DNA from 4 places in the Paenibacillus sp. 2KB_20 genome. Region 3 is predicted to be linked to each of the others. Evidence: predicted binding sites of a transcription regulator. Region 3 holds the regulator's gene; each other region holds the start of a gene.
The links. Region 3 encodes Rex, which represses fermentation and respiration genes when NADH is low (regulators of the CRP and FNR family bind a similar motif). Its sites were predicted from a motif close to TTGTGAAATATTTCACAA; they were not measured.

Region 1 (5,509 bases), on a different contig from region 3:
TCCTGCGCAACATCCGTTCGACGATTATATCGATCATTTCGATCCCATTGTCCTTGCTGATTGCGGTTCTGTGCCTGAGACAAATGGATATCACCTTGAATATGATGTCGCTCGGTGCCATGACCGTTGCTATCGGCCGGGTTGTCGATGATTCGATCGTCGTTATCGAGAATATCTACCGGCGCATGTCCCTCTCGACCGAGAAGTTGACAGGCCGAGAGCTCATTAGTGCCGCTACACGTGAAATGTTTGTACCGATCATGTCCTCCACCATCGTAACCATCGCGGTATTCCTGCCGCTTACCCTGGTTAGCGGTATGGTCGGAGAGCTGTTCATGCCATTTGCATTGACGATGGTCTTTGCACTGCTCGCTTCCCTGGTCGTGGCGGTCACACTCGTACCCGCTATGGCGCACAGTCTGTTCCGCAAAGGCTTAAAGAACAAAAATGATCATGCAGAGAAACCTGGCGCAATGGCCCGCGGGTATCGTTCCATTCTGAAATGGACGCTGAATCACAAAGCCATTACATTCCTGGCAGCCATCGTGTTATTGGCAGGAAGCTTGTTCCTGACGAAGTACCTTGGAGTTAGCTTTATTCCTGAACAGGAAGACAAATATGCAATGGTCACTTATTCTCCTGAACCTGGCGTCATGCTGGAGGATGTAGAGGAACGCGCATTAAAAGCGGAGAAATTGATCCTGGATCAGCCTGGAGTGCAAACGATGCAGTACTCCATCGGCGGAAGCAATCCGCTTGGTATGGGATCAGCCAATTCCGGATTGTTCTATATTATGTATGACCCGGACACAAAAAACTTTGAAGATGTCAAAAAAGCGCTTGTCGAGGATCTTGCCAAGGAAGTACCGGATGGCACTTGGTCCAATATGGACATGGCGGCCGGCGGCTTTGGCGGCAGCCAGTTAACGGTTAACGTCTTTGGCGACTCTCTGGAGCAGATCAAGCCGGTGGCTGATCAAATCGCAGAACTCGCAAACAAGGATACCGCTACCTTCGACAATGCAAAGACCAGCTTGTCGGAAGCGTTCGAGCAGTATACGCTGGTTGCCGACCAAGAGAAGCTGAGCTCCCTTGGCCTGACAGCCGGACAATTGGCAATGAAGCTGTCTCCGGTACGGGAACGTCCGGTTTTGACCGAAGTCAAAATTGAGGACAAGACCTACAATGTTTACATTGAGACGGACAGCAAAACCTATAAGAGTATAAAGGAAATCGAGAACGAAACCGTCACCTCCCCACTCGGTATCGAAGTACCGATCAAGGATGTGGCCAAGGTGGAAAAAGGAACGACTCCAGACTCCATTATGCGCATCGACGGGAAAATGGTTGTGACCGTCACAGCCGACATCCTGTCCAGCGATGTAGGATCGGCCTCCACCAACCTGGAGACTGAAGTGAATAAGCTTGAGCTTCCAGACGGCGTATCCGTCCAATTCGGAGGCGTCACCGAGCAAATCAACGAAACCTTCGGACAGCTTGGACTCGCCATGCTGGCAGCCATCGCGATTGTATACTTTGTGCTTGTGGTTACATTCGGTGGCGGTCTCGCACCGTTCGCCATCCTGTTCTCGCTGCCGTTCATTGTCATCGGAGCCATTATCGGCTTGCTCGTCACAGGCGAGACATTGAATGTGTCTGCACTCATGGGCGTACTCATGCTGATCGGTATCGTCGTGACCAATGCGATTGTATTGATCGACCGCGTAATCCATATGGAGCGCGAAGGAATGAGCACACGCGAAGCCCTGCTTGAAGCCGGCGCTACTCGTCTTCGTCCAATCCTGATGACGGCACTCGCAACAATCGGCGCTCTTCTGCCTCTCGTATTCGGTTGGGAGAGCAGCGCAGGCATCATCTCGAAAGGTCTCGGCATTACGGTTATCGGCGGTCTGATCAGTTCGACGCTGCTCACGCTCGTGGTGGTACCTATCGTGTACGAGTTCCTGATGAAGTTCAGCAAGAAAAGAATCGAAGATTAAGTAGAACAGCAAAGCCCCGGTTTCCTAGAATAGGAGATCGGGGCTTTTTTTTGATGACTATGATGTTGACGACTATGATGTTGTCTTGCTCGCTAATGTACCAGCACAGCCTCCCTGGAATGCTTCCACGTCTTCAGCATGCTCAGATCCTGTGCAAGGAATTCCTCCAGCAGACTGAATAACGACTGATAAAGCGGACTTTCCGTGGATCCTTTCAGATCCTTGCAGAGGGACGGCACCCATGACAACAGATGCTCCTCCAGAAACTTCTCTTGAACCTCCATCAATTGCAGCATGCTATGTTCACAATACGTATTGTTCAGCATACGGTCATGAAGTAGTGTCATAAATTCCAGTTCAATGGCTATATGATCGTCCGCTTCCCCGTGCAGTTTATTAAAGGCAATACCGACGGATGCATAACAATCGGCTAAATCCTGAGCGCATCCATCCTTCGTATAATGAGACTCTGCTGCCTGACGCTGTTTGGACTGCTGAAGCAATCGGCGGTATTCCGCCCCTTCATATTCGCAAATCCGAACCAATTCCTCAGGTGAGCGTCCACATAAATATGTCATCAGTTCCGTACCGGCCTTCGAACACTCCGCAGCCTTGCTAATTCCACTTCCGCGGCTCCATTCCGCAATCATAGACAAGCTGGGCCAATTGCCCAAAAAATCAATCAGCAGCTCGTAGACCGTCCCCCGGTTTTCAAGCCATCTGTGACAGACGTCAGGCACCTCCAAAGTTTGAACAGGTGATATCGCCATATCGAACCTCCTATTGGTAACCTTTCTTGTTGGATGTGATATCCTTGACAGTATATCTTAGATGAACGCCTAATGAAAGCAGCTAGAAATGATTTCCGAAAATTTCGGAAAAATCAGGAAACTTTCGGAAATCTAGAATGTCACTACTCGCTTTCAAGGGGAGAAAGCTTTTGTTCACAGCTTCAATATAATGGATCCCGAAAGCGTTTACTGTGATTCTTCTCACAAAAGAATGCCCGTTTTGCCGCTGCTTGTCCTGCCGTCATGACCCAAACGGCGCATTGACTCCCGTTCGGGGAATGGCTACAATGTGACCATGCATGCTATAAAGGGGGATTTCCATGATCGAACCGCTTAAAGATTCTTTCGGTCGGGTCCATGATTATATTCGCATCTCGGTGACGGATCGATGCAATCTTCGTTGTGTCTATTGTATGCCGGAAGAAGGAATGGAATTCCAGCCTCATGATCAGATTATGAGCTATGAAGAGATCGCAGCGATCGTGCGCGTCCTTGCCCCTATGGGCGTCTCCAAAGTACGCCTTACCGGCGGGGAACCGCTGGTGCGCAAGGATCTGGAATCCTTGGTCCATATGATTGCTTCCATTGAAGGAATTCAAGATATATCGCTTACCACCAACGGGATCATGCTCCCATCCAAAGCTCGTCTGCTTAAGGAAGCGGGACTCACTCGTATCAACATCAGCCTGGATTCGCTTCATGAGGAGCGTTACGCGCGCATTACGCGCGGCGGACGGGTGCATAAAGTGCTGGAAGGCATTGAAGCCGCTTATGAAGCCGGCCTGGATCCGATCAAACTGAACATGGTGTTAATGAAGGGCTTCAACGAAGACGAAATTCGCGACTTTATCGCTCTAACGCTCGATCGTCCCCTCCATGTCCGCTTTATTGAATATATGCCGATCGGCCAAGCATCCGATGCCTGGCGAGATTCGTATCTGCCGCTGAGCCGGGTATCCGAAGTGTGCCAGGAGGCGGGGTGGACCATTCAAGAAGAGCAGGGACCATCCGGCAATGGGCCTTCACGCAACATGAAGGTGGTTGGAGCTACAGGAACCTTCGGTCTGATCCATCCGGTCAGCGATCATTTCTGCGATTCCTGCAACCGCCTCAGGCTGACGGCGGACGGCCACATCAAGGCTTGTCTATACTGGTCCGACGAATTTAACGTGCGCTGTGTCGTCGATGATCCTTCCGCGGTGGCGAACCTGTTCCGCAAAGCGCTGGGCGATAAACCGCTGAATCATGAAATGGCGCTCGCGCTCGAGAAAAAGGCACAAAACCATACTCCCACCGTCCGGCGCATGTCGCAGATCGGCGGATAAACCCGTCTGCTGCGCGTATACTGCCGATGGCAGATTTATTATCGCTAGCGCGCAGTTATATATTAAAATTCCCCGCCAAGCATTTAGTTGGCGGGATTATTTTTTTAGGATGAGTACCGGTTTCAACGGCCTTTGCACCTTGATGCTGCTATAAAACTCTACTATCTATCCTCAGACAAGTCGGAATTCAGCAGGCCGCCTGCTGCCTCATATTCCCCAGGCGTGTTCATATTAAATAAAATCCTGCGCGGATCAAGGCCCGTCATTGCCTCTAATTGCTCCTCGTGCACAAAGACGGCATTCAGCTCCTGCACCCATTCCACCATGCGCAGTTGTCCCTTGATCAGCCTGTGCTCAAGGACTTCTACGGTTTCTTTGCGATATGCCGCCAGCAGCGGATGCATCCTGCCCTCTACCACGGGGATTACAGCGTCGGCTGCGTACTGCTTGTTCGCCAGATCCAGCAGTCCCCGAAGGAAACGCTCATGGATATAAGGCATGTCACACGCAGCAACCATATTCCATGTGCTTTGGGATGACTTGAGCGCTGCATGAAGTCCCGCCATCGGTCCTTGCCCGACATAGAGATCGGGAATGCACTCCAATTCAAGAAATTGATAAGCGGCCGGGACATTCGTGGATAGGATTACCCGTCCGCTAACTTTGTCAAGCACCTGGACCGTTCGCTCGATCAAACTCATTCCCTCCATAGGCAACAGCGCCTTGTTTCTCCCCATTCTCCGGGAGGCTCCACCTGCAAGCACGATACCTGTCACCTGATCTGGCGAAAGGCCAACATCTAGGGAGTGATCGCTCATATGTTCTACCCGCCTTTCTTACACGTTGTAAAAAAAGTTGATTCAGTTTACAGGTTAATAACCAGAATAATGGAAAATCATTTAAAAGATGGTTTGTATCCCTTTTCAATGCATGATACATTGAAAGGAAAGCGGCTTCCTATGTGGCCGCGATTTTGGATTGTATTCGGTTTGAAAGGAATGACCTACTTGCGGAATATGGACAATGCTCAACCTTCGCTGACATCGCTCAAGCTGTTCAACTTCTTCATTTACGGAACCATGGTCATCTTCACCGGTTTTTTCCAGTTATATTTGCAAGACATCGGCATGAGCAAAATCGAAATCGGCAGCCTGATGGCAATCGCGCCATTTGTGTCCATCTTCGCAAATCCGTTCTGGGGATTCTGGGGTGACCGGGCGGCCAACATCAAACGCGTGCTGCTGATCATGATGACCGGTACGCTGCTGCTGGTCCAGCTTGTATTTCAGGCGAATACCTATGCAATGATATACATGACGATGATTTTCTTTTATTTCTTCCAGACTCCGATGTTCTCGCAGACAAATTCGCTGATTCTAGCCTATATTGAGGG
Region 2 (5,509 bases), 170 kb from region 3:
GCCGGTTTCACGGTAATACTGCATCAAGGCTCCGCAGATTTCGACCAGCTCTTCATCCGTTTTCACTTTGCAAAACGAATCAGCCAGACGTGCCTTCGTTCCGCCGTTGCCTCCAACGAATATTTCCCATCCACCGTCATTGCCTACGATCCCGATATCTTTCGTGCACGACTCGGCACAGTTTCGCGGACACCCGTTGACTGCCAATTTAAATTTCGCCGGGAAATCCAGTCTCTCGAATTTCTCCTCGAGGAATGCTCCCATGCCCATCGAATCCTGCGTACCGAAACGGCAAAATTGGGAACCTACACAGGTCTTCACGGTCCGCAGCGATTTGGCATAAGCATAACCCGACGGCATATCGAGCTCTTCCCAAACGCTCGGTAAATCTTCTTTCTTAACACCGATGAGGTCCAGACGCTGTCCGCCGGTTACCTTTACAACCTTCACATTATATTTAAGCGATACATCCGCGATTTTCTTCAAATCCTCCGGTGTGGTAACGCCGCCGTACATTCTTGGGACGACCGTGTACGTGCCGTCTTTCTGAATGTTGGCGTTCATCCGTTCGTTGACAAAACGGGATTCCCTCTCTTCTTGATGGGTTACCGGGTTCAGCATCGCCAGATAATAATGAATGGCCGGGCGGCATTTCGAGCAGCCTTCCGGATTGCTGAAGTTTAGAACATGCATGACTTCTTTCGTTGTCTTGAGTCCTTTGGCACGGATTTCGGCGACAATCTCGTCCCGATCAAGCGTTGTGCACGAGCATATGCCTTGTTTGCCTGCCGCCTTAAAGCCATCGCCCAATACGCTCTGGAGTATTTGCTCCACGACAGGTTTACAGCCGCCACACGAGCGGGTAGCTCCTGTGCAAGCTTTAATCTCATCCACTGTCGTAAAACCCTGTAGAGTAATGGCATCCACAATGGCTTTTTTGGTTACGCCGTTGCAGCCGCACACGATTTCATCATCGGGCATCTTCTCCAGTGAAAATGCCTTGCCATTTCCTGTTCCTGCGCTGTCAGTACCCATGATCGAATCGTAAATCTCATCCGTCATGGCTGTCTTTTTCCGAATCATGGATTGAAGGCTTACCGAATCGCTCACATCTCCGAACAATATCGCCCCAACGATGATATTGTCGCGAATTAATATTTTCTTATAGGTCTTGCGCCAATCATCTTTTGCGGTGATCACCGAGTGCTCGGCTTGCTCCATGAATTCTCCGGCAGAGAATACATCCACACCGCTGATTTTCAACTTAGTCGATACACTGCTTCCCTCGTAAGGCTTGCCTTCCACACCGCATAGATGCTTCGCCAATACCTGTCCCTGCTCGAACAACGGTGCAACCAGGCCGTAGCATGCGCCCCGATGCTCGCAGCATTCGCCGACCGCATACACATCCGGCCAGGAAGTCTGAAGATAATCATTAACGACGATTCCCCGGTTCACTTCGATCCCGCTAGCTTTAGCGATCTCGGTGTTCGCTCTGATGCCCACTGCCATGACCACCAGGTCGGCATCAAGCTCATCCCCATCCTTGAAGCGGAGTCCCGTAACTCTGGTATCTCCCAATATTTCGGTTGTTTGTTTGCCTAATAAGAAATTGATGCCCTGCTGTTCAAGCTCCCTTTTCAGCATGCCGGATGCCATCGAATCCAACTGGCTCTCCATCAAATCCTGCATGAGATGAACCACCGTCACCTCCATGCCCAGGCTGACCAATCCTTTGGCAGCTTCCAGACCCAGAAGTCCCCCGCCAATGACAGCCGCTTTCTTGTACGCCTTAGCGGCTTGAAGCATCTGCGTGCAATCGGCAATGTTTCGGAAACCGATAACGCCTTCTTTGTCACTGCCCGGCACGGGTAAAATAAAGGGCTTCGAGCCCGTTGCTATCATGACTTTGTCATAAGGCACAGTCAATCCGTTGTCGGCGATCACGACCTTGCGTTCCCCATCGATGGCAGTTACAGTGGCATCCGTGTGCAGAGTGATGTGGTTATCCTCGTACCATTTCCAATCATTCAATACAATATCATCCAAGGTTTTGCTGCCTTCCAACACATACGACAACATAATGCGGTTATAATTCGGATGAGGCTCCTGTCCAATGACGGTGATGTCAAAATTCCCACCCAATTTAATGATTTGCTCGACCGTACTAATCCCGGCAATACCGTTGCCGATGACAACTAACTTTTCTCTCTTTATATTGGACATCGATTGATTCCTCCCCAACACATTTATCTAGATCGTGGTATTCCGTTGCTTTCACATAAATTATATCGTCTGATCGCATTAATTTTTGTGATATTTTTCACATAAATCATTAAAATTTAAAATAAAAATGCCAAATAACCCTGTCCACATCGAACAAGGTTATGAAGAGGCATGCTCTCTATATAATATCGGCTTCCATATAGGCTCGTTCGCCGCTAGGAACTTTCAAATAAGGGCGAATCCCGGCAAATCCCTTCGCGTCCAGGTTCACCCCGGTCATCCAGTTCCCCTCCAATAAGCCACGATCCGATTGCATAATGACGGCAGGTGCCTGGATATGCTCCTGATATAGAACGATGCCCGCCTGAATAGTCTTAAAGGCTTTTCCTTGTTCCACCAACGGTACGGCGCTGATATACGTAGGCACAAAATAATTTGCGATCACATCCAGCTCTTCCCCGTCAAAAAACGGCTCGCTGCCAAGGAAAGGATGCAGCATTACGATTTTCTCATAGAGTGACCAGATGATCATCTGCAGAAATCTTCCCGTACGTCCTATATTCTGCCCGGTGGACGCATGAAATCGATCGGTTTCATAACCAATGAACTTCCATCCGCCGGGGGCTTTGACCCATTTCTGAAACATATCAACAGCATCGGCACCGCTATAGCTAACGGATTCTGCAGATTCCGGGCTTGTTCCAGACGCAGCTAACCACAAGGAATCCGGCACATACTGGCTCAGCATCCGTTTGGTCTTCTCAAAAATATGAAGCACTTTTAATGAAGCGTTTTCAAGTTCTGAGATGTCCTCTTGTCCATAATGGAAACGGGAGATATACGTTCGCTTGGTCATGGGCTCGCCTCCTTGATATGCCGCTCTCGGTATTTACATCATATAGCAGCTGCGTCCGCTTGGTGCATGTCCACCTATTTTTGCCGTAAAGAAACAGGAATCATACTTCCATTTAGAAAAAAACCCTGAAATGAGGATGTCTCATGCCAGGGTTTAATCATCAAGGGGAGTCTTAAGATGACTCATCTTTCGACCCATTGTTCCGCCCAGAATGAAATTTGCTCCATCACCGGACGAAGTGCCTTGCCTTTTTCAGTCAGTTCATATTCAATACGTACCGGTGTTTCAGGATAAACATGACGAATCAAAATGCCTTCGCATTCCAAATCCTTCATCCGCTCAGAGAGCATCTTATCGCTCATGGACGGAATCAAATTCGAAATATCCTTAAAGCGCTTAGGCCCGCTCATCAACGTTTGAATAATCAAACCGTTCCACCGTTTGCCCAGAAAAGAAAATGCAGATTCAAAACGGGGACACATCGTAACATTTGTAACTTCCATATCCCTTCACCTCTTTACGAAGTCACCTTGTTTATAGAAACTCATAAGCTTAATTAAAAATCTAGAAAACTTACGAATTGTAAGTATGTTTCATTTTAGCACATTTCCGAGAAACTGAAAACCACCTAGCCCCTTTTTCCCATAAAATCAGCGCTTATCCCATAATATACGAGCCAGAATATCCAAATCTTTCTCGATCCAAGTGGATAATTTCCTATTATACAGTACCGCCGCTGGATGGAATAGAGGGAATATCTTATAGGTTTCCGCCGAGAACATATAACCCCTATCTGGATTCTCCGGATCGGTTGCTTGCTGGACCGGCCCCTCCATCAGTTTGCCGTGCAGCGATGTCACCGTTTCATGGCTTCCGATTAACCGGTGCAGCGCCGTATTTCCCATGGGTGCAATAATGTGCGGGCGAACCCATCGAATCTCTTCATCAAGCAAAGGTGCATGGGCCAATATTTCCGCCTTCGTCGGTGTGCGATTGGAACGGCTGATGACACTCTCGCCCGTGGACCTCACGATTACCTTTTCCTTATAAGGCCTGCTTCTCATGGCACTGGTAATATACACTTGCTCCCGGGTCAGGTTCAGGCGTTCCAGGTAGGCGTTCATCTCTTGTCCGGCCTGCCCTACAAAAGGTACGCCTTCCAGAACCTCATGGGCCCCGGGTGCTTCTCCAATAAACATAATTTTGGCGAAGCGGACTCCTCTTCCGAGCAGGAAGCCCTCAACGGGTTGATGGGCCAGCTTGGCCTGGCATATGGCGATGGTTGCGGGATCTACAGGTGCGCTTTGTACTTCACTCATGTGTACAGCCCCCCTTCTTGTATATCATACAATACCCCATACTTAGGTATATTCTATCCCTAGCCGGCAAAAACATTTCCGTGAACATTCATCGTTAACGATAAAACGAGCCGCTCAAGGACTACACCCTGAACGACTCGTGAACTCATTTCTTTTTAAAAATGCTGCTCATAGCTTAGACTAAAACGGGAAGCGCACGAACCGGCTGACTGTTGCCGAAGGTTTGCTTGCCTGCCGTGGAATAAGCCCAGTTAATCGCATTGGTGATCACTTTCAGCACTTCGGGGTTGTAGTAGGTTGGATAGGTCTCATGCCCCGGACGGAAGTAGAAAATGTTCCCATGACCGCGCTTGAACGTGCAACCGCTCCGGAATACTTCGCCGCCTTCGAAATTGCTGACAAATACCAGCTCATCTGGGGCTGGAATATCAAAGAATTCCCCGTACATTTCCTCGTGCTCGATGATGATCGGACCTGTAATTCCCGCCGCGATCGGATGCGTTGGATTCACGCTCCAAATAATTTCCTGTTCCCCTGCTTCGCGCCATTTCAAATCACAACTCGTACCCATTAACGCTTTGAACGGCTTGGAAAAATGTCCGGAATGAAGAACGATCAGCCCCATCCCATCCTGCACGCGTTTAACGACCTTGTTTACGATTTCATCACTAACCTGGTCATGAGCCATATGCCCCCACCACAACAGCACATCGGTTGAATCCAGTACATCGTCTGTCAATCCATGCTCCGGCTGGTCGAGCGTTGCCGTTCTGATGACAAAATCCGGATTTTGCAGACCCTCCGCCAATGCTGTATGAATCCCTGTCGGGTAAACGCTGCGAACCTCGTCATGGATTTTCTCGTGCACGAATTCATTCCAAATGGTTACGTTAAGCATGTTGCTGTTCCCCCTAATTGCTTATTCGGCTTACTCTACGCTGTTAGACCCACCACATGTCCCCAAGCGGCTCTTCGATCAGCACTTGCTGAAGGTTTTGCACTGCTTTGGAGAAGCCTTCTTCGATGGACATCAATCCATCTTCATGTTCAATACTTACGACATAATCATATCCAACCAGACGAAGGGCACTCATCATATCCGCCCATT
Region 3 (5,509 bases):
TGGGCAGCAAGCTGCTCGAGCGATGATTGAATATCAGTATACTGCTTATTATCCATTGCTTCGGCGACTGAGAGCATGGCCTTCTCCCACCATTGATCCAGTGCTTCCGAGGAATGGTCCTCCACCTGGATTTTCAATTCCCGCTTGCCAATCACAGACTTGCCTTCCTTCTTAATATGCTGAACCAAACCTTGTAAATTTGTATCTGGAGCCAAATCGAGATTCAAAGTAACGGTATTCTGTTTAATATCTATATGAGAATCCTTCACGCCGTCATATTGCGACACAACATTTGCCAGCGGATTTTGCAAAGCCATCTGCCGATACAGAAACCATCCGCCAAAGAGAACCGATGCTGAGATCACGACAGTCAGCATGATAGGTACAATGCGTAGTTTCATGAAGTTCCTCCTTCATTTCCTATATGAAATTTTGTCTATCATTTTGTGACACAATAGTACATATAACAACGATATATTTCGATGCATGTAATTTATATGCTCGTTTTGTACAAGTACGAGTATATCACATCTTATATACTTTTTCATGCATGTCTGTGAAAATATTTAGAACAGTTTTTCCATATTCTTTCTGAATGCGCTTACATGTTGGAGAAAAAGAGAGGCACCCTATGAATTTTAAAGGGCGCCTCGCTTACTGCATTTTTATTGATTTGGAAGAATAATGTCATTCCCGATGGTGTTACCATCTTGAAAACGATAAAACCGATAGCCGCGCTGACCGTTGTGTTCATACTGCAGCTGCCATGCATACTCGCCCTCATACATTCCAGGCAGCAACCGCTTAATTTCAACGCCAGGCAATTCGTTATAGATCTGATCCCGCATCTGGGCTTCTGACATTCCCGTTTTCAATAAAACGGACTGGACAGCGTCAGCACCTTCAACAGGTACGTTGTCATCCGTAAATTTCACCCATACCATACGATCTTGATTGTCTTGATCCTTCCCGCTTACCACCCAATAGTTATTATCCTCGCCCCACACCGATTTATAGGTCTTCCCGGACGTAACCAATTGGCCATGCTGCTTCGCGGCAACAATTGCCATTCTTTCTTCATTCCAAGTATCTTTCATAACATATGAATAATAGAGCTGTAAACCAAGCAGCAACAGCAGCACGATGGACACACTCAGCAAAATCCACTTCGTTTTTTTCTTCAAATCCGTCTTCCTCGCTCCCCTTGATTATTCCCTAGAGGGTTGTAAGACGCTCAAAGGCACGCTGCGCTTCCCGGCGGATACGTTCCTCATCAAGAGTAAGACTCGCGCCATTCTTCACGACCTGCTTGCCGTCAACCCATACATGCTCTACATCCTTCGCACTGGCTGAGTAGATAGCGTGTGAAATATAATCGGTCCGTGGAAGGAAGTGCGCTTGATCCGTGTTCAGTGCGATCATATCTGCTTTCATTCCTACCGCAAGTGTGCCGATATCCTCAAGGAACGCCGATCGGGCTCCATACTCTGTTCCCATCCGAAGCGCTTCGGATGCTGGAATGGCTGTTGGGTCCCCACTTACACCTTTATGGATCAGTGCAGCCAGTCGCATCTCTTCAAACATATCCAGATTATTATTGCTCGCAGGTCCATCGGTACCCAATGACACAGTGACCCCAGCTTTCAGCAGTGCAGGCACGCGTGCAATGCCGCTGGCAAGCTTCAAATTGCTTCCTGGATTATGCGACACCATAACTTGATGCTTGGCCAGGATTTCGATTTCTTCATCGGTCAGATGGACGGCATGCGCAAGCAGCGTTGGCCGGGAGAACATGCCAAGCTTCTCCAAATGGGCAACAGGGCGAAGTCCGTAGTCTTTTACATTCTGAGCTACTTCCGTTTCCGTTTCGGACATATGCGTATGCAAAGGCAGATTCAAATCATGCGATGCCTGAACGAATTTTTCGATGAAATCCGGCGGGCACGTATAAGGTGCATGCGGCGATATCATCGTCGTAATTCTCCCGTCAGCCTTGCCATGCCAGTCTTTTGCGAATGCCACCGCCTCATCCAGCTTCTGCTGCTGTACCTCAGGCGGACATAATCCGATGACGCCGCGCATTAGGACGCCGCGCATTCCTGAGTCCTGCACAACCTTGGCAACCTGATCCATATGATCATACATATCCACAAATGTCGTGGTTCCGCCTTTGATCATCTCCAGCACGGAGAGTGCGGTTCCCCAGTATACATCGTCGGCCGTGAATTTGGCTTCCATAGGCCACATTTTTTCCTGAAGCCATACCTGCAGTGCCAGATCGTCGCCATAACCGCGGAGCAGGGACATCGCCGCATGTCCGTGCGTGTTCACTAACCCCGGTAGGAAAAACAGATGAGTTCCGTCGATAACTTCTGTTCCCTCTTGGACGGTTGGCTCTTCTTCACCCAGATAGGTTATCCGGTCATTCTCCACAACCATATATCCGCGTAGCACGGTTCTTCCTTCCTCTAATACCGCAAACGTTCCGTTCTTAACCATCCACTTCGTTATCGTCATGTCCTGCATCCTCCTTGCCGTTATCCAAATAATAGGCCAAACTCTGCAAATCTGTAGTAAAATCAGCCGTATGAATCCTGATATGGGATGGGGCTTTCAGGATGGTTGGCGCAAAATTCAGGATAGCCTCGATGCCTGCGGCGATAAGCTGATTGGCTACATTCTGCGCTTCAAAATCCGGAACGGTGATTATCCCGATACGAATGCCGTACTCATGAACCGTCTTCTCCAGTTCCTCCATCGGCTGTACAACCAAATTGTTAATTTTCATACCAACTTTGGGAGAATACGAATCGAAAACCGCCACAATCTTCATATTGTCCTTCAGAAATGCATTGTAATTCGATAATGCATGTCCAAGATTACCGGCCCCAATCAATGCGACATTGATCTTCTGGTCCAGCTTTAGAATCTGGCGAATTTTCTCGATCAGATAAGATACGTCATATCCGATCCCTTTCCGTCCAAAATCACCGAAATACGCTAGGTCCTTACGAATTTGAGCAGGATTGAGGTCCAGTTTTTGTCCCAGTTCCTGGGAGGAAACCGTGGAGACCTCCCTTTTCTGAAGCTCATTCAAATAGCGCAAGTATACAGGTAATCTGCGGACCACGGCTTCCGAAATTTTTTCCGATTTCATTCATGCTCCCCCTAATAATAGGTTAATAACTACATTTTTTTGTGACAGATCATTTCGTTCATTGTTTCACTTTTATTCAGCTTGGTTCTCTATGCCTGCCTCTTCCTGCAGCCATTCCGTAATTCGGGGAACGATCCCCTCTGTCGGCATGTGCTCCATCTTCGGCCCCGGCAAAGAATATAAGAAATATTTCCCGTAATAGGATTCAATGACCCGGGTATCGTAGACAATGACAATCCCCTTATCTTGCGCGGTCCGCACCAGTCGGCCAAATCCCTGTTTGAAGCGAATGACCGCTTGCGGAACCGAAAGTTTCATGAACGGGTTCTTCTTCTGCTGCTGCAGCAATTCGCTCTTGGCTTCGACCAAGGGATGATTCGGCGGCTGGAACGGCAGCCGGACGATCGCAAGGCAAGTGAGCGCCTCCCCGGGTATGTCTACCCCTTCCCAGAAGGAGCTCGTACCCAGCAGGACCGAAGCACTGCTATCCTGGAATCTCCGGATTAACTTGGTACGGCTGGTTCCGTCCATCCCTTGTCCCAGTACCGTAATATCGCTGGATGCCAGCGCCTCCTTCAACGGCTCGTGAACCTGACGCAGCATGCGGTACGAAGTGAACAGCACAAGCATGCGGCCATGCGTAGCGATTGCCGTATCGGCCAATGATTGCACAAGTGTATTCACAAAGAGTGCATCCCCGACCGAGCCCTTCACGCTCGGAAAATCGCGCGGCACGACAAGGAGGGCCTGCTCCCTGTAATTAAACGGGGACGGCAGCAGAACCGTGTTCAGGTTGCCGCTATCTGCCGCTTCCTGAAGACCCAAGTTCTCGATCATGAACTGAAACGATTTATCCACCGACAAGGTCGCCGATGTCAGGATCACGCTTTGTTTCTTGTCAAAAAACAATTCCTTCAAGTGGGTGCTAACATCTACAGGCACTGCATAAAGCTGCAGCGATTTGCCGCGGAAATTCCCGTTAGCCTCCATCCAGTATACCGTGCCTTCATCATTCAGAGCCATGAAAGACCTCAGGTCCTCGCGGTGTGCGGCCAGGTCCTTAAACAGACCCGATAGGTCTGTTAACAAACTGTCCGCGCTGTAGTCGTCCAGATCTTCCTTCATCTCGGCGATCAGCTTGTCACCCTTGCGAACGACATCGCCCAGCGTCACATGAATTTGATGCTCGAGCTCGGCCAGCGAATCCCAATCCTTCGGCTTCTTCAGAGGCGATAAGCGAAGCGAGAATTGACCGGCATCCCCCGGAGTCGCGTCTCCGCGTTCCGGAAGCAGTCCGAACAATTGATCGCTGAGCCGGTCCCAATTCTCTTTTGCGGTGATCAGATCCGGATAAATCCGGTCTATGATGGAGGACCACTCGACAGCCTTCTCATGCGATGATGCTTGCAGCAGCTGGCGAAGAGCCGGAAGCTGACCGCTGCGGCTGTCTTTGTACATACGAGTCAACGTATGGACCACCGAAAAATATTTCATCTGCAAGCCAAGGTGCTTGCCAGCGACATCCTCCAGATGATGCGCTTCATCAATGACGAGACGTTCATAACTCGGAAGCAGCTGATGATTCGCTTTTACGTCAGTGAACAGCTTCGAATGGTTCGTAATGACAACATCCGCGATGCCCGCTTCATGTTTGGCCCTGTGATAGTAGCATTTGCGGAACCATGGGCATGCACGGCCAAGGCAGGAATCCGAATCACTGGAGATCGTCTCCCAGAAATCCCCTCCGCGACCGCCAAAGTTCAGTTCTTCATCATCCCCGTTCTCCGTCTGGGTCAGCCAGACCAGCATCTGCGCCGCGGTGATCACATCTTCCTTCGGGGAATGAAAATCTCTTCTATTTATTTTATGTTCAAATTTTCTCAAACACAAATAATGGCCTCTTCCCTTGAAAATAGCCGCTTTAAAAGGAAAAGGAACAACCTGGGTGAGCAGGGGAATATCCCGGTCACGCAGCTGTTCTTGAAGGTTGATTGTATGCGTGCTTACCATAACCTTCTGTTCCTGCTTCACGCTTTGATAAATCGACGGCAGCAAATACCCGAGGGATTTGCCTGTTCCCGTGCCGGCTTCGATCAATAAATGTTTATTATCATCGAGGGCCTGCATCACTTCCTGAAACATCATGTCCTGGGCATCCCTGCTCTCATAATGAGGCAGCGTTTCTTTTAGACGTTCACGGACATCATTCATGTATTGCTCAAAGCTTACATCCGCCAACGGATTAGGCTCCGACTCATCCCTGGCAGGCGCAATATCGTTCCAATCGTCAACGGCCAGGGCAAATTGACGATAGTACGTATGGGTGTCTCCGGCTTGTACAGCCTGGAACTC
Region 4 (5,509 bases), on a different contig from region 3:
GCTAACCAAGATCGCGGAGGAGTTCTATATCAATCAGCCGGAGAATAAGACGATTGTGGGCGAGATGCTGGCGATTCTGCAAGGACCGCGTACGCTATACCGCGAGATTTTGGCGGAGGGAGCGGATGAGGGACGGATACCGGCAGAAGATGTCGAGGAGATATCCGTCATTTTTGGTGCGCTTCTGGATGGAATGTCGATTTCGTACTATGAACGTTCTCAGAAGGAATCGAGACTGCTGTACCATAAGGGAGTAACTTACTTTTTAAACGGTGTGTTATCGAGTCAAGGTTCGTAATGTATTGAAGGATTTATCGGAAACGCTTCTGTCGGTTTGAACGCAGGGTGGGCGTTTCCGCACATATTATTAAACCGAATAGTCGGTTTTGCTGGAGGATGGAATATGAGGCATTTGTTTGGCAACCGCGCGTTCGTGCTGCTGATGGTTTCGGATTTTATGCAAAATATCGGGATCTGGATCCGCAACATGGCGCTGTTGTTCTTTATTATGGAGAAGAGCAACCATGACCCGGTCGCCGTATCGCTGCTTACCGTGATTGAATACGCGCCCATCTTTGTGATCTCCATGATTGGCGGCGTGCTGGCTGACCGTTGGCGTCCCAAGCGAACGATGATCTGGGGAGACATTTTAAGCTTTTTATCCATACTGCTTATCCTGTTTGTTGTGTATGCGGGATATTGGCAGGCCGTGTTTGCGGTGACCCTGGTCTCGGCCGTTGTATCCCAATTCTCGCAGCCTTCGTCCATGAAGATCATCAAGCGCTGCTTACCGGATGAGCATGTGCCCGCGGCCACGGCTTTGTCCCAGACCTCGATGTCGCTGTTCATCATTTTGGGACCGATGGTCGGCACGACGATCTATCAAGCTTTTGGATTGCAGGCTTCTTTAATCAGCCTGTTGGTTCTATTCGGCGGTTCGGCGATTGTGCTGGCGTTTCTCCCTTCCAGTGTGGATGAACCATCTGAAAATTCAGAATCGACCGGTTCTTTTATGAAGGACTTGAAGGCAGGCTTCACTTACATCGGTTCCAGTCGGCTGCTGAAGGTGCTGTTGGTGGTCTACGTTTTATTGGCGCTCGGCAGCGGACTTGTTCAGCCGCTCGATATTTTTGTCATCACGGAGCGTCTACAGCTGGCAATGTCCAGCGTTCAGTGGTTCACCGCGCTAGAGGGTCTTGGCATGTTGATTGGCGGCGTGCTGGCCGCCGTGATTGCGGGGAGAGTGAAAGGCTCCTACTTGCTGTTTGCCGGGCTTGCCTTCCTCGGCCTTTCGACCTTTGTCGAGGTGCTGTCCCAGTGGCCGATCTTAACCGGTACGATGCGCTTCGTAACCGGGGTGCTGATGGCGATGGCGCAGACAGTATTGATGGCCGTGATGATGCGGCAGGTGGAAGAGAAATTCATCGGTCGTCTGAACGGCGTGATGACACCGATGTTTACCGGCATGCTGCTCATCGGCTCCGGGTTTACGGGATGGTATATGTCGGCGACCTCCATTGTCGTCGTGTATTTCACGGCAGGTGCGCTCTTCCTGCTGTCGTCCTTCATTAGCATGAAGCTTCCGATCTCGAACGTTCCGGTTCAGGAGAAGGAAACGCCTGTTAGGGTAGAGACTGCCGCCGAGGCATAGGCTGCTGGTTTTGAACATGATGGTGGTATAAAGCATAGGCTTTCCGGGTTAGAACATGATGGTTGGTTAAAGCATCAACCAAGCGGTGTCGGGATCCTCTCCGACACCGCTATTTTACATGTACCGCTCGCTCGGATTCGAGCGAATGAGTCAGGGCAAATCAAGAGCAGCCAGGACAGAGGCTGTCTTGTCCCCTCTGAGGCACGCGATCGTGATATAATTCACGTTCTTGCTATGGAGGCTGCGGTACAATATGGGTAACTGTAAACAGAAACATCAGACGCTGCATTCGAGAGATTTCAGGACGGATTGCGGGAGAAATGGGGGAGCGGCCATGGCCTATTACAAACCTGATCGCATTGCGGAGATCACCTTGGAGAACGGGGTGAAAAAAGCACATAACTCCGCCATGAACGTGATGATATTAGGATTTTTGGCGGGTGCTTTTATTGCGCTCGGCTTTTTGCTGGATATTCGCGTAATTGCCGGAGCATCGGAGGCTTGGGGAGGCATTGCCGGTTTTATAGGCGCGGCAATATTCCCTGTCGGACTGATTCTTGTATTGCTAGCGGGTGGAGAGCTGCTGACAGGCAACATGATGGCCGTGTCCCTGGCCAGATTCAAGAAGCGGATTTCCACGAAAGAAATGGTACGAAATTTAGCTCTTGTCACGGTAAGCAATATGGCAGGGGCGTTGTTCGTCGCTTATTTCTTTGGTCACGTGACGGGTCTAACAGGCAGCGGCGTTTATTTGGAGAAGCTGGTGGCCATGGCAGGTCATAAGATCGACGACAGCTTCCTGCAGGCCTTCTTGTCGGGCATCGGGTGCAACTGGCTCGTAGCGCTCGCCGTGTGGCTGTCCTACGGATCGGATCAGATGAGTGGCAAAATTCTCGGGATCTGGTTTCCGACGATGGCGTTTGTAGCCATTGGCTTTCAGCACGTGGTGGCCAATATGTTCCTCATTCCGGCAGCGATATTTGAAGGATATTACAGCTGGGGCGAGTATCTGGTGAACTTCATTCCGGTATGGCTTGGCAATTTCGTCGGAGGCGCGCTGTTTGTGGGAGCTGCCTACGGGACCGTATATTTGAAGAAGGATGATAAGGTTGAGGTCATGCTTCGCGGCGAACAAGACGCCGCACTGCCGTCTGCGCCAACTACCGGCACTGCTCAACAGGTTCATTCTGCGCAGAATGTTTCTTAATATCCCGAAGCCTGGTAAGCGTCTAGGCGGAGGAAAAAAAGCTGCGATTGACCGCTCCCTTAAGAATAGGGATCGGATGATCGCAGCTTTTTTAACGTTGTTGGCGGAGTGGATTCCTTGTATAAGTCGCAGCGGAACAAGCCCGCTATTTTTTAAAATGGTAAGGTACTGTGGTGATAATCACATCTCTCCGATACAGTAAATGTGCGCGAATGAGCAAGCTGGACTGATTGTGCAGGAAGTTATGCCAGCCCTTCTTGGGGATGAACTGCGGTATGACAACGGTAACCTGATAGTGGGATTCGCTTGCCTTCCGCTGCACGGTATCGATGAATTTGGTCAGCGGCTGAATGATGCTCCGATAAGGCGAGTGCAGCGTCACCAGCCGGATGTCCGGCTGCCACTTCTTCCATTTTTCCTGGAAGGCCGCCTCGTCCTCCCGCTCGAACGGCACGTACACCGCGATAATTTGTCCTGCTCCCAGTGATTTGGCATAATTCAGCGAGTTCTCCACTACATGCGTGATTCCCGCCACAGGCAGAATAATAACATTTCCCTCAATCGGCTTAACCGGCTCACAGGTCGTAATTCGCAGCTGGTCTGCTACGGCCTCATAATGTTTGTGGATTCGTGTGAAGATCCAAATGATCAGCGGCAGGAAAATCAAGACGGTCCACACTTGGGCGAATTTCGTGAAAAAGAAGATCATCGTCACGATAAAGCTAATGCATGCGCCGGTGGTATTAATGATCAGCTTGACGATCCATCCTTCAGGCTTTTCGCGAATCCACTTCACCATCATCCCTGTTTGGGAGAGGGTAAAAGGGATAAACACGCCGACGGCATACAGAGGAATCAGATGCTCGGTTTTGCCTTCGAAAGCCAGCAGCAACAGAATGGAGAAGAACCCAAGTATGATAATCCCGTTTGAATATCCCAGACGGTCCCCCCGGACGGTGAACATTCGGGGAATAAATTTATCCTTCGCCAGATTAACGGCAAGCAGCGGGAAGGCGGAATATCCCGTGTTGGCGGCCAGGATCAGAATGAGAGCTGTTGTTCCTTGGATAAAGTAATAAAAAACGTTTCGTCCAAAGGTATGCTCGGCAATCTGGGAAACGACAGTGACTTGCTCGCTGGGGCTAACCCCATAGTAATAGGCCAGGAATACGATGCCCGAAAATAACATTGCCAGCAAGGATCCCATCGCGACCAAGGTTTTGGCCGCATTATTCGGAGCGGGATCCTTGAAATTCGGGATGGCGTTAGAAATGGCTTCAACGCCGGTCAGGGCAGAGCTGCCCGAGGCAAATGCCCGCAGGAGCAGGAACAAGCTGAGACCGGCGACAGGCGTGCCGATCGGCGTGTGAAGCTCTGGTGATGCATGGCCTGTAGCTATGTTGAATATTCCGACGCCAATCAGGATAAACAGCGCCAGTACAAACAAGTAAACCGGATAAGCCAGTATGGTGGCCGACTCCGTAACCCCTCTTAAATTGAGTACGGTCAAACATAGAACGAACACGATGGAGATGGGCAGATTGTAGGCATGCAGTTCCGGAAAAGCCGACGTGATCGCGTCCGTCCCCGCCGATACGCTGACCGCAACCGTCAGGATGTAGTCGACCAGCAGGGAGCCGCCAGCGACCAATCCTGGATACATGCCTAAATTCCGTTTGGAAACCACGTAGGCTCCCCCGCCATGCGGATATGAGAAAATAATTTGTCTATATGATAGGATAAGTGCCAGCAATAAGACCAGGACCCCGACGGCAATCGGTATGGAATACCAATAGGCAGCCGCGCCAACGGTCATCAAGACGATCAGAATTTGTTCAGGTCCATAGGCCACGGACGACAAGGCGTCGGATGAAAGGATGGCCAGCGCTTTGGTTTTGTTCAGCTTTTGCTCGCCCAATTCCGTTGATTTAAGGGGTCTTCCGATGAGGAATCGTTTGATAGAAGATAACATGTTTTTCACCGCCGATTAAGAATAGGTACATGATGGGAACTGCTTGAAGTGAGTTCAATCGGTGTGCCTCATGTGCTGGACATATGGGCTATCTCCATTCCAATATTGATTTTTGGCAAACAAAAAACACAGGTTAGAACCCTGTGTTTGATCACAAGTTCACAACCCTCTCCATCAACGCTGACGAGGTTAGCTGTCGGATTCGGGCGGTGAGAGTCGCCCTACCTGATAATAGTCGCGGCGTAAGTACGCGCTGCATCAGGATTCACCCCATAGTATGGTTGACAGATCCTATAGGTATCCATCCATACGTGTGGTTCCCCCGCTTTCCAAATTGGAAATTAAGCGAATGTCATGTGAATATGAAGAATGATTTCGAAGCTGAATAGTATATTACGCCTGCTCAAATCTTTTGTAAAACACCCTCCAACGAAAAATTAAGCAGAATTATTTATAAAAAATGACAGATAAGCGCTTACATAAATGTGTGGCTTTGACAGGCTTTGTTTTTTGCATGTTTGCTACAGAAAGCATGATTTTCTATGATGCGTAAGGGCAAGTAGCTCAGATGTGATGCGATAGACGCTGGATACAAACAAATTCGCCATGCCGGTCTCGGGGGAGGAGACATGGGCATGGCGAATTTTTTGGGAGTGGTCCATGATTTGGCAAGGAAGAG

Region 1: the regulator Rex is predicted to act here: its motif matches at 2,981-2,998, upstream of AB4124_RS12900 (TorD/DmsD family molecular chaperone).
Region 2: the regulator Rex is predicted to act here: its motif matches at 2,312-2,329, upstream of nirB (nitrite reductase large subunit NirB).
Region 4: the regulator Rex is predicted to act here: its motif matches at 1,861-1,878, upstream of AB4124_RS13025 (formate/nitrite transporter family protein).

The regions. Positions count from the first base shown of each region.
Region 1 covers NZ_JBFRHH010000004.1:153,366-158,874, forward strand. The annotation lists gene AB4124_RS12895 (efflux RND transporter permease subunit) at 1-2,000, shown strand, start outside; gene AB4124_RS12900 (TorD/DmsD family molecular chaperone) at 2,093-2,770, opposite strand; gene moaA (GTP 3',8-cyclase MoaA) at 3,112-4,116, shown strand; gene mobA (molybdenum cofactor guanylyltransferase) at 4,278-4,934, opposite strand; gene AB4124_RS12915 (MFS transporter) at 5,076-5,509, shown strand, end outside.
Region 2 covers NZ_JBFRHH010000003.1:211,703-217,211, forward strand. The annotation lists gene nirB (nitrite reductase large subunit NirB) at 1-2,226, opposite strand, end outside; gene AB4124_RS10340 (hypothetical protein) at 2,405-3,082, opposite strand; gene AB4124_RS10345 (winged helix-turn-helix transcriptional regulator) at 3,265-3,585, opposite strand; gene AB4124_RS10350 (uracil-DNA glycosylase) at 3,733-4,401, opposite strand; gene AB4124_RS10355 (ThuA domain-containing protein) at 4,577-5,299, opposite strand; gene AB4124_RS10360 (sugar phosphate isomerase/epimerase family protein) at 5,343-5,509, opposite strand, start outside.
Region 3 covers NZ_JBFRHH010000003.1:37,920-43,428, forward strand. The annotation lists gene AB4124_RS09400 (hypothetical protein) at 1-401, opposite strand, end outside; gene AB4124_RS09405 (cell wall elongation regulator TseB-like domain-containing protein) at 666-1,184, opposite strand; gene AB4124_RS09410 (amidohydrolase) at 1,216-2,517, opposite strand; gene AB4124_RS09415 (redox-sensing transcriptional repressor Rex) at 2,492-3,157, opposite strand; gene dinG (ATP-dependent DNA helicase DinG) at 3,230-5,509, opposite strand, start outside.
Region 4 covers NZ_JBFRHH010000004.1:186,863-192,371, reverse strand. The annotation lists gene AB4124_RS13035 (TetR/AcrR family transcriptional regulator) at 1-298, shown strand, start outside; gene AB4124_RS13030 (MFS transporter) at 404-1,651, shown strand; gene AB4124_RS13025 (formate/nitrite transporter family protein) at 1,986-2,858, shown strand; gene AB4124_RS13020 (APC family permease) at 3,004-4,830, opposite strand; cyclic di-AMP (ydaO/yuaA leader) riboswitch at 4,993-5,188, opposite strand.